Regions from separate parts of the Methylobacterium sp. AC690 genome, predicted to be linked through region 1. Evidence: riboswitches for the same ligand, from Rfam matches in the RefSeq annotation. Region 1 holds a riboswitch; the other holds the start of a gene.
What was found. Region 1 has a riboswitch for cobalamin ahead of AC0IY1_RS00925 (CbtB domain-containing protein). Riboswitches for the same ligand answer to the same signal wherever they lie in the genome.
Positions count from the first base shown of each region.

Region 2: another riboswitch for cobalamin. It lies ahead of AC0IY1_RS15235 (TonB-dependent siderophore receptor); the one in region 1 lies ahead of AC0IY1_RS00925 (CbtB domain-containing protein).

Region 1 covers NZ_CEEDOX010000001.1:189,918-195,574, reverse strand. The annotation lists gene cobN (cobaltochelatase subunit CobN) at 1-1,241, opposite strand, end outside; gene cobW (cobalamin biosynthesis protein CobW) at 1,251-2,285, opposite strand; gene AC0IY1_RS00935 (DUF1636 family protein) at 2,282-2,701, opposite strand; gene AC0IY1_RS00930 (CbtA family protein) at 2,694-3,449, opposite strand; gene AC0IY1_RS00925 (CbtB domain-containing protein) at 3,477-3,653, opposite strand; cobalamin riboswitch at 3,708-3,900, opposite strand; gene cobU (bifunctional adenosylcobinamide kinase/adenosylcobinamide-phosphate guanylyltransferase) at 4,007-4,519, shown strand; gene cobO (cob(I)yrinic acid a,c-diamide adenosyltransferase) at 4,516-5,127, shown strand; gene AC0IY1_RS00910 (hypothetical protein) at 5,127-5,657, shown strand, end outside.
Region 2 covers NZ_CEEDOX010000012.1:72,182-77,838, reverse strand. The annotation lists gene AC0IY1_RS15245 (chemotaxis protein CheX) at 1-262, shown strand, start outside; gene AC0IY1_RS15240 (PAS domain-containing protein) at 259-2,715, shown strand; cobalamin riboswitch at 3,100-3,308, shown strand; gene AC0IY1_RS15235 (TonB-dependent siderophore receptor) at 3,420-5,621, shown strand; gene AC0IY1_RS15230 (ABC transporter substrate-binding protein) at 5,656-5,657, shown strand, end outside.

The DNA.
Region 1 (5,657 bases):
ACGATCGCGCGCGCGCTTTCGGGCGTATCGAGCCCGACGGCGAATCCCGCGCGGCCGCCGCGGGCGGGGTAATCCGAGAGCACCAGGGCCAGGCGGCGCTCGGCCCGGGGCAGCCGGGCGAGGCGGATCCAGGCGGCGGCCCGCTCGGCCAGGGCCGCGATGCCCTCCGCGTGCGGCACGGCGCGTCGCTCGGCGAAGCCCTCGGTTTCCGGACCCTCCTCCTTGAACGAGATCGGAAAGCCCGAGAGCCGGCCGTCGAATTCCGGCAGGGCGACCTGCATGGCGAGGTCGGCTGCACCCATGCCGCGGGTGGAGGCGGTCCAGGCGTCCCGCGCCGCACCGATGCTGAAGGCCTGGAGGACCGGGCAATCGGCGGTATCGAGGACGAAACCTGCATCCTCCCGGGCCGAGAAGGCGGTGGCGGCGATGACGATGGCGGGCCGGTGCGCGGCGATAACGGCCCGCAAGGGCGCGGTCGCGGCGGGGTCCTTCAGGCTCGACACCGCCACGGCCAGCACCGCGAGGCCGCGCGCCTGGAGCGCGGCGCCCAACGCGGCGATCGGCGCGGTATCACCGGAGAGCACGCTGGACCGGTAGACCACCAGCAGCGCCAGGGGCGCCTCCGCCGGGGCGGTCCGGAACGGCCGTCCGGCGGCGAGCGCCTGGTCGTCCGCGACGGGGCCGCAGCCCGGGCAGCAGACGAATCCGCGGGGCAGGGGCAGCGGCGGTTCGACCGGCCCGGCATAGCCGATCGCGGCAGCCAGGCGTCCGATCAGGCGGCGCAGGTTTGCCGCGCCCCCGGCGCGGAAGTAGGCGTCGAAGTCGGAGGCGAGCTCCGGCTTCGTGGAATAGGCGTCGAGGCGTGGGTCGGGCCGGTCGTCGCCCGGCAGCACCACGAGGGCGACCCCGGCGGCGCGGGCGGCCGCGCTGGCGCGCTCGATCCCGTAGCGCCAGTAATCGAGCCCGCCGAGGCAGCGGATCACCACGATCCGCGCCCGGGCGATCACCGACTCGACGTAGAGGTCGACCGACATCGGGTGGCGGAGCTTGGCGAGCTTGGCGAGTCGCAGGGTCGGGGCCGCGTCCGAGGCTGCCGGAAACACCGCCGCGTAGGCGCCGGCCATGCCGAACAGGTCGGAATCCGTGAAGGAGAGGAAGACGATGTCGCCCGGCGCCTGACCGAGATCGATCGCGGCTTCGCCCTCGTCGAGGGAGACCGTATCGATGCGGATCAGGTGCATGGCGGGCGCTTATCCCGCCAGGGCGGCGGCGACGGCGCCCTGGTCGAAGCCCTTGAGGCCGATCACCACGAGGCGGCCGTCGCGGGGCTCGCTGGACTTCCAGGGGCGGTCGTAATGGTGGGCGATGCGGGCGCCGACGCCCTGGACCACGAGGCGCATCGGCTTGCCGGTGACCTCGGCGAAGCCCTTGATGCGCAGCACGCCCTCGGTCTCGGCGGCGCGGGCGACGCGAAGCGCCAGGTCCTCGGCGGAGGCCGTGGCCGCCACGGGCAGCGCCACCGAATCGAAGTCGTCGTGGTCGTGGTCCTCGCCGTCGCCGTGGTGGGAGGGACGCGCGTCGAGGTCGTCCTCGGCCGCCGCCTGGATTCCCAGGATCACGCGCGGGTCGAGGCGGCCGTGCTCGGCCTCCACCATCTTCACCGCGCGGGGCAGGTGTTCGGTGACCTCGGCGCGCACCTTGGCGCGCCCGGCCTCGTCGAGGAGGTCGGCCTTGTTCATCACCACGAGGTCGGCGCAGAGGAGCTGGTCCTCGAACACTTCTTCCAGCGGATTGTCGTGGTCGACGCTGGCGTCGTCGGCGCGCTGGGCGGCCAGCGCCGCCGGGTCGTCGGCGAAGAAGCCCGCGGCCACGGCGGGGCCGTCGATGACCGCGACCACGCCGTCCACCGTCACCCGCGAGCGGATCGCCGGCCACTGGAAGGCCTGGACCAGGGGCTTCGGCAGGGCGAGGCCCGAGGTCTCGATCAGGATGTGCTCGGGCGGATCGGCCCGGTCGAGGAGCTTGTTCAGGGCCGGCACGAAGTCGTCGGCCACGGTGCAGCAGATGCAGCCGTTGGCGAGCTCGACGATGTCCTCGTCGCCGCAGCCCTCGATGCCGCAGGCGGCCAGGAACGAGCCGTCGAAGCCGATGTCGCCGAACTCGTTGACGATGATGGCGAGGCGCTGGCCGCCGGCGTTCTCCACGAGGTGGCGCACCAGGGTGGTCTTGCCGGCCCCGAGGAAGCCCGTGACGATGGTGCAGGGGATCTTGGCGACGAGGGTCATTCGGCGGCGTCCGTGATGCGGGGCGCCGCGAGCGGCGGCAGAGGAGCGGGGAACGGCGGGATGCGGGCGACGACGCCCTTGCGGAATTCCTGGGGCCGCGCCTTCCAGGGCACGATGCCGTCCGCTGTCTCGGCGTAGAGCGCGACGCCGTCCAGGATGGTGCCGGCGGAGGCAACCGGGTCGAGGTCGCCGTAGACGTAGGTCCAGCGGCCTTGCGAGGCGACCGCCACGGTGCAGGGGCGCTTGCAGACCGAGAGGCATTCGACGCTCTCGACCGTGATGCCGGGGTGGGCCCCGGTGCTCACGGCCTCCTGGAGCGCCGCCAGCAGGCGGGCGCCGGCGCGGGGCTCCGCCGTATCGCCGGCCGCCCGGCAGGTGGCGCAGACGTAGAGGGTGACGGGCGCGGCCTCAGGCATGGGTCGGCCGGGTTCGGCCGAAGAGGCCCCAGGCCCAGCCATAGGCCAACCCGATCACCGCCCAGAACACGAAGGCGATGCCGAGCGAGCGCGCGGCGAACTGGGCGGCGTAGGAGGCCGGCAGGTTCGAGGCGGCGTGGCTCGCCTCCGGCGCCCCGGCAAGATGGGGCGCCACGAGGAGCACGAGGCCGCCCGCGATGGTGATCGGCGCCCGCCGGATCGCGATGAGGTAGAGGCCCATGGCGGTGGCCGCGGCGGTCATCACCCACCAGAACTGGCGGTCGGCCAGCGGCGCGGCCTCCATGCCGGGGAGTTCCGGGGCCAGGCCGAGGGCCGGGGCCAGCGCCACGGCGAGGAAGCCCCCGATGGCGAAGCGCAGGCCGGCCTCGGGGCTGGGCTCGCGGTGGCAGGCGAGGAGCACGGCACCGAGCAGGAGCGCGTAGCCGACGCCGCCCACCAGGGTGGCCAGCGCCGTGAAGGCCATGCGCGGCAGGCCGGGGCCCGGCTGCCAGTCGGGCGCGACTTCGCCGCCCGCCACCGAGGGGGCCTTGGTGCCGTGATCGTGACCGCCGTGGACGCGGACGATCAGGGAAGCGGGGGTCGGCCGGCCGGGCGCGGCGGAGGCCTGCGTCTCGTAGCGCTCGGCCGCGATGATGAGCGGCGAGGTGAGCGCGAGCTGCAGGCCCGTCGCGACGACAGCCGCGAGGAAGCCGGCGACCAGGGCCGCCGACACGAGCCGGATGATCATGGGCGGTTCTGCCTTAAGCGGAGGCGCTCAGTGGCAGGGGAAGTTCTGGCTGTGCCGGAAGTCGTGCGCCGCGTTGTGCAGCGCCATCGCCGGGGCGAAGCCGGCCATGAACACGAGGCCGAGGCCGAGGAAGGCGGCCACGAACACGGCGCCGAGGCGCTCGTTGGTGCGGCTGCCGGTCAGGACGAGGGTGTTGGTCGACATCGGGTACATCTCCTGGCCACCCCGCCGGCGGCCGTCAAGGATGGGGCGTGGACGGCAGGTCCACTTTCGACGGCAGGTCTCCTGGCTCGCGGGTCGCTGGTCCTGCCGCCTTCCCGGATCGCTCCAGTGGCTGATGGCAGTCCCGTCTCCGCTCACAGTTGCGGGGGCAGCCGCGGTTTCAGGGTCGCCCCCTCACCGCATTCCCTTTTCACCCCGTCGCCGGGGCACCGTCCGATCCTCGCTTCTACGCGGTTGCCGATCCGCTGACAACGCGGCCCGGGCGGGTTTCCCGCCTTTGACCTCGGACCTCGATATCGGGCACAGCATGCCCCATGCCGCATCCTCCACCCCGAATGATCCTCGTGCTCGGCGGCGCGCGCTCGGGCAAGAGCGCCCATGCCGAGGCGCTGATCGAGGCCCAGCCTCGACCCTGGCTCTACCTCGCCACCGCCCAGGCCTGGGACGACGAGATGCGGGAGCGCATCGCGCTCCACCGCGCCCGCCGCCCGGAGGGCTGGATCACGCAGGACGTGCCGATCGCCCTGGCCGAGGCGGTCGCCGCCGCGACCGGGCCGGTGCTGGTCGATTGCCTCACCCTCTGGCTCACCAACCTCATCCTGGCCGAGGCCGACCTCGAGGCTGCCACCGCCGCGCTGCTCGCGGCCTGTGCGGCGGCCCCCGGCCCGGTGGTCCTGGTCGGCAACGAGGTCGGCCTCGGGATCGTGCCGGACAACGCCCTCGCGCGCCGCTTCCGCGATGCCGCCGGGCGCCTGCACCAGCGCCTCGCGGCCCAGGCGGACCGCGTCGTCCTCACGGTGGCGGGCCTGCCGATGATCGTGAAACCCCAACCCGGAGCCACCCCATGACGGACGCCGAGACCGAGGCCGCGCGGCACCGCGAGAAGATGGAGAAGCGCAAGGCCGTCCAGGACGCCGAGGTGGCGGAGAAGACGATCGAGAAGGGGCTCCTCATCGTCAATACCGGTCCCGGAAAGGGCAAGACCACGGCGGCCCTCGGGCTGATGCTGCGGGCCCTCGGCCATGGCTGGCGCGTCGGCGTGGTGCAGTTCATCAAGGGCGCCTGGGACACCGGCGAGAAGCACGCCCTCAAGGCTTTCGGCGATCAGATCGATTGGCACACGCTCGGCGAAGGCTTCACCTGGGAGACCCAGGACAAGGCCCGCGACATCGCCGCCGCCGAGCACGCCTGGGCCAAGGCCCTCGAGCTCATGGCCGATCCGACGATCCGCCTCGTTGTGCTGGACGAGCTCAACATCGCGCTGCGCTACGACTACCTCGATCTCGACGCCGTGGTGGCGGCCTTCCGGGGGCGCCGACCGGACCTCCACGTCATCGTCACCGGCCGCAACGCCAAGCCGGCCCTGATCGAGGCCGCCGACCTCGTCACCGAGATGGGCAGCGTGAAGCACCACTTCGCCGCCGGGGTGAAGGCGCAGGCGGGGATCGAGTTCTGATGCGGGCGGCCATCGTGGCGGTCGCGCTGTCCACCGTGCTGGGAGCGCACGGAGTCCGGGCCGACCCGGCCGGGCCGTGGCCCGCCACCTATCTGGGCCGCGTCGAGGCCCTGGCCGTGGTGGAGGGGCTGAACGCCCGGCTGCTCGCCAGCCGCTCCGCCACCGCGACCCTCGAAGGCTGGTGCGCCGAGCACGGCATGGCCGCGACCCCCCGGCTCGCCGCGAACCTGCAGCGCGGCGCGGACAAGCCGGCCTCGGAGGAGACGCGCCGGCGCCTGAATGCCGGGCCCGACACGCTCCTGCGCTACCGTCAGGTGAAGCTCGCCTGCGGCGACCACGTCCTGTCCGAGGCGGACAACTGGTACGTGCCCGAGCGCCTGACCCCGGAGATGAACCGCCTTCTCGAGACCACCGACACACCGTTCGGCCGGGTGGTCCAGGCCCTCGGCACGACGCGGCAGACCATCGGTGCCGAGCTCCTGTGGCAGCCCCTGCCGCACGGGTGGGACCAGGCGCCGCCCCCGGCGGCG
Region 2 (5,657 bases), on a different contig from region 1:
CGCGACGATGGCGAACCTGCTGCAGCGGACCCTGACGATGTCGCTGCCCGAGGTCATGCGGGGCGACGGCCCCCGGATCTTCCGGACCGTCGGCCACGACGGGACCGACGCGCTCGTCCTGTTCCTCTACATCAACTTCGCGGTGCGGGAGCGCGACATCCGTGGCTACATCGCCATGCTCATGGACCTGCCTTCGCTGGAAAGCCTCAAGGTGTTGATCGACGAATTCGTCGAGCGTGCAATCGGCGAGACGGAAGCGTGACGGAAAACCCGGGAGGCGCAGGCATCGAACCGCACCGATCCGAGGTACCTGGTTCGCTTGGCCATGCGACGGCTGAGATGCGTCGCTTGGCTGGCCCGTTCATCGCCACGCTGGAACTCACCCGCCAGCCGATGGTGGTCACGGACCCGCGCCTTCCGGACAATCCCATCGTCTTCGCGAACCGCTCCTTCCAGTCTTTGACGGGGTACGACTCAAGCGAGATCCTCGGACGAAACTGCCGATTTCTCCAGGGTCCCGACACGGACCCGGCTTCCGTGGCCCTCGTTCGAAGCGCGGTCGCAGAACACAGGGAAATCAAGGTCCAGATCCTCAACTACCGCAAGGACGGTGGTACGTTTTGGAACGAGCTCTACCTGAGCCCGGTCTTCGACAAGACCGGCGGGCTCATGTACTTTTTTGCCTCCCAGGTGGACGTCACACCCTCGCACCAGGGGGCGGTCGCGCAGGAGCGACTGGCCAGTATCGAGCGGCGCTTGGCCGAAGCGCAGCGGCAACTGAAGATCACCGTGGCGGCGGCGGGTATCGCCGGGACCTGGGCTTGGGACATTCCGGGAAAGCGCCTCCACGTCGACGACCGCTTCGCCCTGCTCAACGGGATTGGGCAGGATGTCGGCACGGATGGCGTTCCCACCACCGCCTTCTTCAACCGCATCCATTCACAGGACCGATCCAGGGTACGCCTGGCGGTCAGCGGCATCCTGAATGGCGCAGAGGTCTTCGACAGGGAATATCGCCTTCAGGCGCCGGACGGTGCGATCCGTTGGGTCCATGCCCGCGGACGGTGCGATTATGACGCTGATGGTAGCCCCTCACGCTTCACCGGCGCCCTCGTCGAGATCACCGAACAGAAGCGGGTCGTCGAGCGGTTGCGCATCGCCCAGACCGCGGGCCGCATCGGCACGTTCGAGTTCGTGCCGGGCTTCGCCACCGTCGAGGTATCTCCCCAGTTCTGCGCCCTCCTTGGCGTCGTCCCGGCGGTCAACCTGTCGGTCAGCGCGGTCAACGCCCTTGTCATCGACGGTGGTCCCTTGCTGAACCCGGGCCTCCGCGAGGCAGGGGAGCTTCCCTACGCCGAGATGCGTGTCCGGCTGGCTGACATGGGCGAGACGCGCTGGCTCGCCCGGCGTGGCGAGGCCGTTCGCGACGACGCTTCCTCCGAATTGCGACACGTGGGCGTGATCTACGACGTCACCGCGACGAAGGCGTCCGAGGTCGCCTTGCGAGAGATGAACGACACCTTGGAGGCCCGCGTCCAAGAGGCCATTGCCGAACGCGAGCAGGCCGAGGAGCAGTTGCGCCAGTCCCAGAAGATGGAGGCCGTCGGACAGCTGACCGGGGGGATCGCACACGATTTCAACAACCTGCTCACCGGCATCGTCGGGTCGCTCGACCTGATGCAGACCCGCATCAACGAGGGCCGGACCGAGAACCTGTCGCGCTACTCCAACCTCGCCATGGCGTCCGCCCAACGTGCTGCTGCCCTCACCCATCGCCTTCTCGCCTTCTCGCGTCAGCAGCCGCTGGAAGCGAAGGCCGTCGACGTGAACCGGCTCGTCGGCTCTATGGATGACCTTCTCCGTCGAACATTGGGTGAGCGCGTCCGCTTAGAGGTCGTGATCTCGGGCGGCCTATGGCTGACGCTGTGCGACCCGAACCAATTGGAGAACGCCCTCCTGAACCTCGCCATCAACGCCCGCGACGCGATGCCGGAGGGAGGCAGGCTCATCATCGAGACGGCGAACAGCTTCCTCGACGATGCCTATGTCGCGCGCGAGATCGGGGTGCGGGCCGGACAATACATCTGCATCTGCGTGACCGACACCGGCTCCGGCATGCCGCCGGACGTCATCGCGAAGGCGTTCGATCCGTTCTTCACGACGAAGCCCATCGGGCAGGGCACCGGGCTCGGGCTGAGCATGATCTATGGGTTCGCCAAGCAGTCGGAGGGCAACGTCAAAATCTACTCCGAGACCGGGAAAGGCACCTCGGTGAAGCTCTACCTGCCACGGTTTTTCGGTGAGTTCGAAGAGCCTGGCACCACCAGGGGCGAGACGCCCCGTGCCGAACTTGGCGAGACGGTCTTGGTGGTCGAGGACGACGATACGGTGCGAACCCTCGTCGTCGAGGTGCTGGGTGAACTCGGGTACGCCACCCGGGAAGCGCCTGACGGGCCTTCCGGCCTCCGCATCCTGCAGTCGGACGCGCGCATCGACCTCCTAGTTACGGATGTCGGTCTGCCTGGGCTCAACGGCCGACAGCTCGCGGACCAGGCCCGAACCGGGCGGCCGGACCTGAAGGTGTTGTTCATGACAGGCTACGCGGAGAACGCTGCCTTCGGTGCAGGCCACCTCGCACCCGGTATGCAGATGATCACTAAGCCTTTTCCGGTCGAAGGACTTGCGAGCAAGATCCGCTCGATCATCGAAGCATAAAGGTCGCCGGGTTACCCAGGTACGCTTAACGCCAAAAATCGAGCTTGTAGGCGCCAATGGAAATACGGGTTAATCAATCGTCCACGGCTGAACGTCAGCTTCCCGCGTCCTACGAACCGTAAGCAGACAGGCTGCAAACCACCCAACCCAGCCGTAGAGCGGACGGATGATTCCCTACCCAATTTCGCCGTACATGTCCTCTTGCCCAGTCTTCTTGCAGGGTCGTTCATTGTCGGAGTGAGCAGGTAGCGACACCCTTTCGGAACAGCTAAATCGTGCCGAAGCCGTTGTGTCGTTTGAGACACATCAGCCGTTACAAACAGCTCCCCTACCTCTCGCCCCCAAGTGTCGGTGTCTACTCCGTTGACTTGTCCAGCCGGAAGATGCCGGTGGAGCCGTCAAGGTTCTCACGGTCCCGTGATCGTGAGCTAAGAGGGAATTCGGTGAAGCCTGTAAGGGCGAGACCGGAGCTGCCCCCGCAACTGTGAGCGGTGAGCCGCTGCCGAACATGACCACTGGCAACTCGTGCTGGGAAGGTCAGGCAGCGGTGACGACCCGTGAGCCAGGAGACCTGCCTTGGCGGTTGTTTTGGTCTCGCGGGCGGGGTGTCCGGTGGGTCGCTGTTCGACGCGGGTCCATCGGATCTTCATCGCGCACGCGCGCTCCATCGACACGCGGCCCCGGCAAGCGGTGGGGCTCGCCCGATGGTCTTTGTTCTCCAATTTCCTTGTCGGCGACACCGCCGCCTCTCGCGCCTTCTCCGCGGGAGCACGATCCTTGCAGCAGGCTTGCTGATTAGCGAGGTGCAAGCCCAGGATGCGGCGGTCGCCCTCGACACACTCTCTGTCGAGGCCAACGCAGGTAGACCCGTCCGCTCGGACGTCCTCGGTCGCTCCTTCGACGCGATCAGCATAATCGGGCCGACCCCGGGCTTCCGCTCGGATCGTGCGGTATCGAGCACCAAGACCAACACGCGCCAGCTCGACGTTCCGCAGGTGGTCACCGTCGTGCCGCGCGAGCTCATCACCGACGTCAACGCCACCCGTGTCGACCGCGCCTTCGACTACGTGCCTGGGCTGACCCAGACCAACAACTTCGGCGGGCTGGGCACGTTCGCCTACGCCATCCGCGGTGTGACGACGGCCGAGGTCTACCGCAACGGCCTGGCGGCCAACCGAGGCGGCCCGCCCCCGCTCATCGACACCCAGAACATCGAGCGCATCGAGGTGCTCAAGGGGGCGGGTGGCGCCCTGTTCGGTCGCAGCGACCCCGGCGGCCTCGTCAACATCATCACCAAGCAGCCCACCGCCACCCGCTTCGTCGAGATGGGCGGGCTCTGGGGCTCGTTCGAGCAATTCCGCGGCACCGTCGATTCCGGTGGTGCCCTCAACGACGAAAAGACGCTGCTCTACCGCTTTAACTTCGCGGGCGGGAGCCAGAACAGCTACCGCGACTTCGTCGGCGACGACCGGCTCTTCATCGCCCCCGTCCTCAGCTGGCAGGTGACGCCGGACACCAAGCTCACGGTCGAGGCCTCGGTCACCCGCAACAACGTCATCGTCGACCGTGGCGTGGTCGCGATAAACAAGCAGCTCGGGTTCGTGCCGATCTCCCGCTTCCTCGGCGAACCCGGACAGGTCACCCGCCAGACCGACGAGGTGCTGCAGGTGCGCCTCGACCACCGCTTCGACGCGGACTGGCAGATGCGGCTCGCGGCGCAGTTCAACACCGGCACCCTCAACGGCGAGAGCGCCGAGGGCCGCGGCCTCCGATCCGACAACCGCACGGTCATCCGCGACCGCAACTATCGCGATTACAGCTACGACTCGGCCATCGGCCAGGCCGAGATCGTCGGCAAGTTCACGACCGGCGACATCGGCCACACCGTGCTCCTCGGCTTCGACCGCGAGGATTTCGATAACCGGCAGCTCTACCTGCGTTCGAACTTCAACACGTTCCCCTACGCCCTCGACATCTACAACCCGCGCTACGGCCAGCCCCTGCCGCCGCTCACGCGCGCCTCCAACACCCTGGAGAGCGTGACAGATACCGGCTTCTACGCCCAGGACCTGATCGACCTCGCTCCACAATGGAAGGCGCTCGCCGGCGTGCGCTTCGACCTGTTCGAGCGGTCCTTCAAGCAGCGCGTCGGGAACACGAGCGGCGAGCAGACCCGGGCCGCCGCCTCGCCGCGGGCCGGCCTCGTCTATCAGCCCCTTCCCGAGCTCGCCCTCTACGCCAACGTCAGCACCAGCTTCCGTCCCAACATCGGCACCGACGCGAGCCTCGGGGCCCAGTCGCGGCCGTTCGAGCCTGAGACGGGCCTCGGCTACGAAGCCGGGGTCAAGGTCGAGCTATACGGCGGTGCCTTGATGCTGACCGGCGCGGCCTTCCGCATCGACCGTCAAAACGTCCTCACCGCCGACCCTAGCAATAGCGGCTTCCAGATCGCGGCCGGGGGCGTGCGCAGCCAGGGCTTCGAGTTCTCCGCAGCGGGCCAGCTCACGCCGGAGCTGCGCATCATCGGCGGATACGCCTTTACGGATGCGTTCATCACCAAGGACAACGTGCTCCCGCTCGGCGCCCCGCTGCTCAACATCCCCGAGCACAGCGGCACCATGCTGGCGGTCTACGAGGTCCAGGCCGGCCTCCTTCGAGGGCTCGGCATCGGCGGTGGCGTGCGCGCGGCAGGCGAGCGGGCGGGCGACGCGTCCAATTCCGGCTTCAAGCTGCCGACCTACGTCGTCGCCGACGCGCTTGCCTACTACAAGTTCGAGAACTTCCGCTTCAGCATCAACGTGGAGAACGTTTTTGACACCGCCTACTACGTCGGCTCCGTCAGCCAGTTCCGCGTCGATACCGGTTCGCCTCGTCGCATCACGGGTTCGCTGCTGGCACGGTTCTGACGAGCGCGTGCTCCCGGCCGGACTGCGCAATCCCAT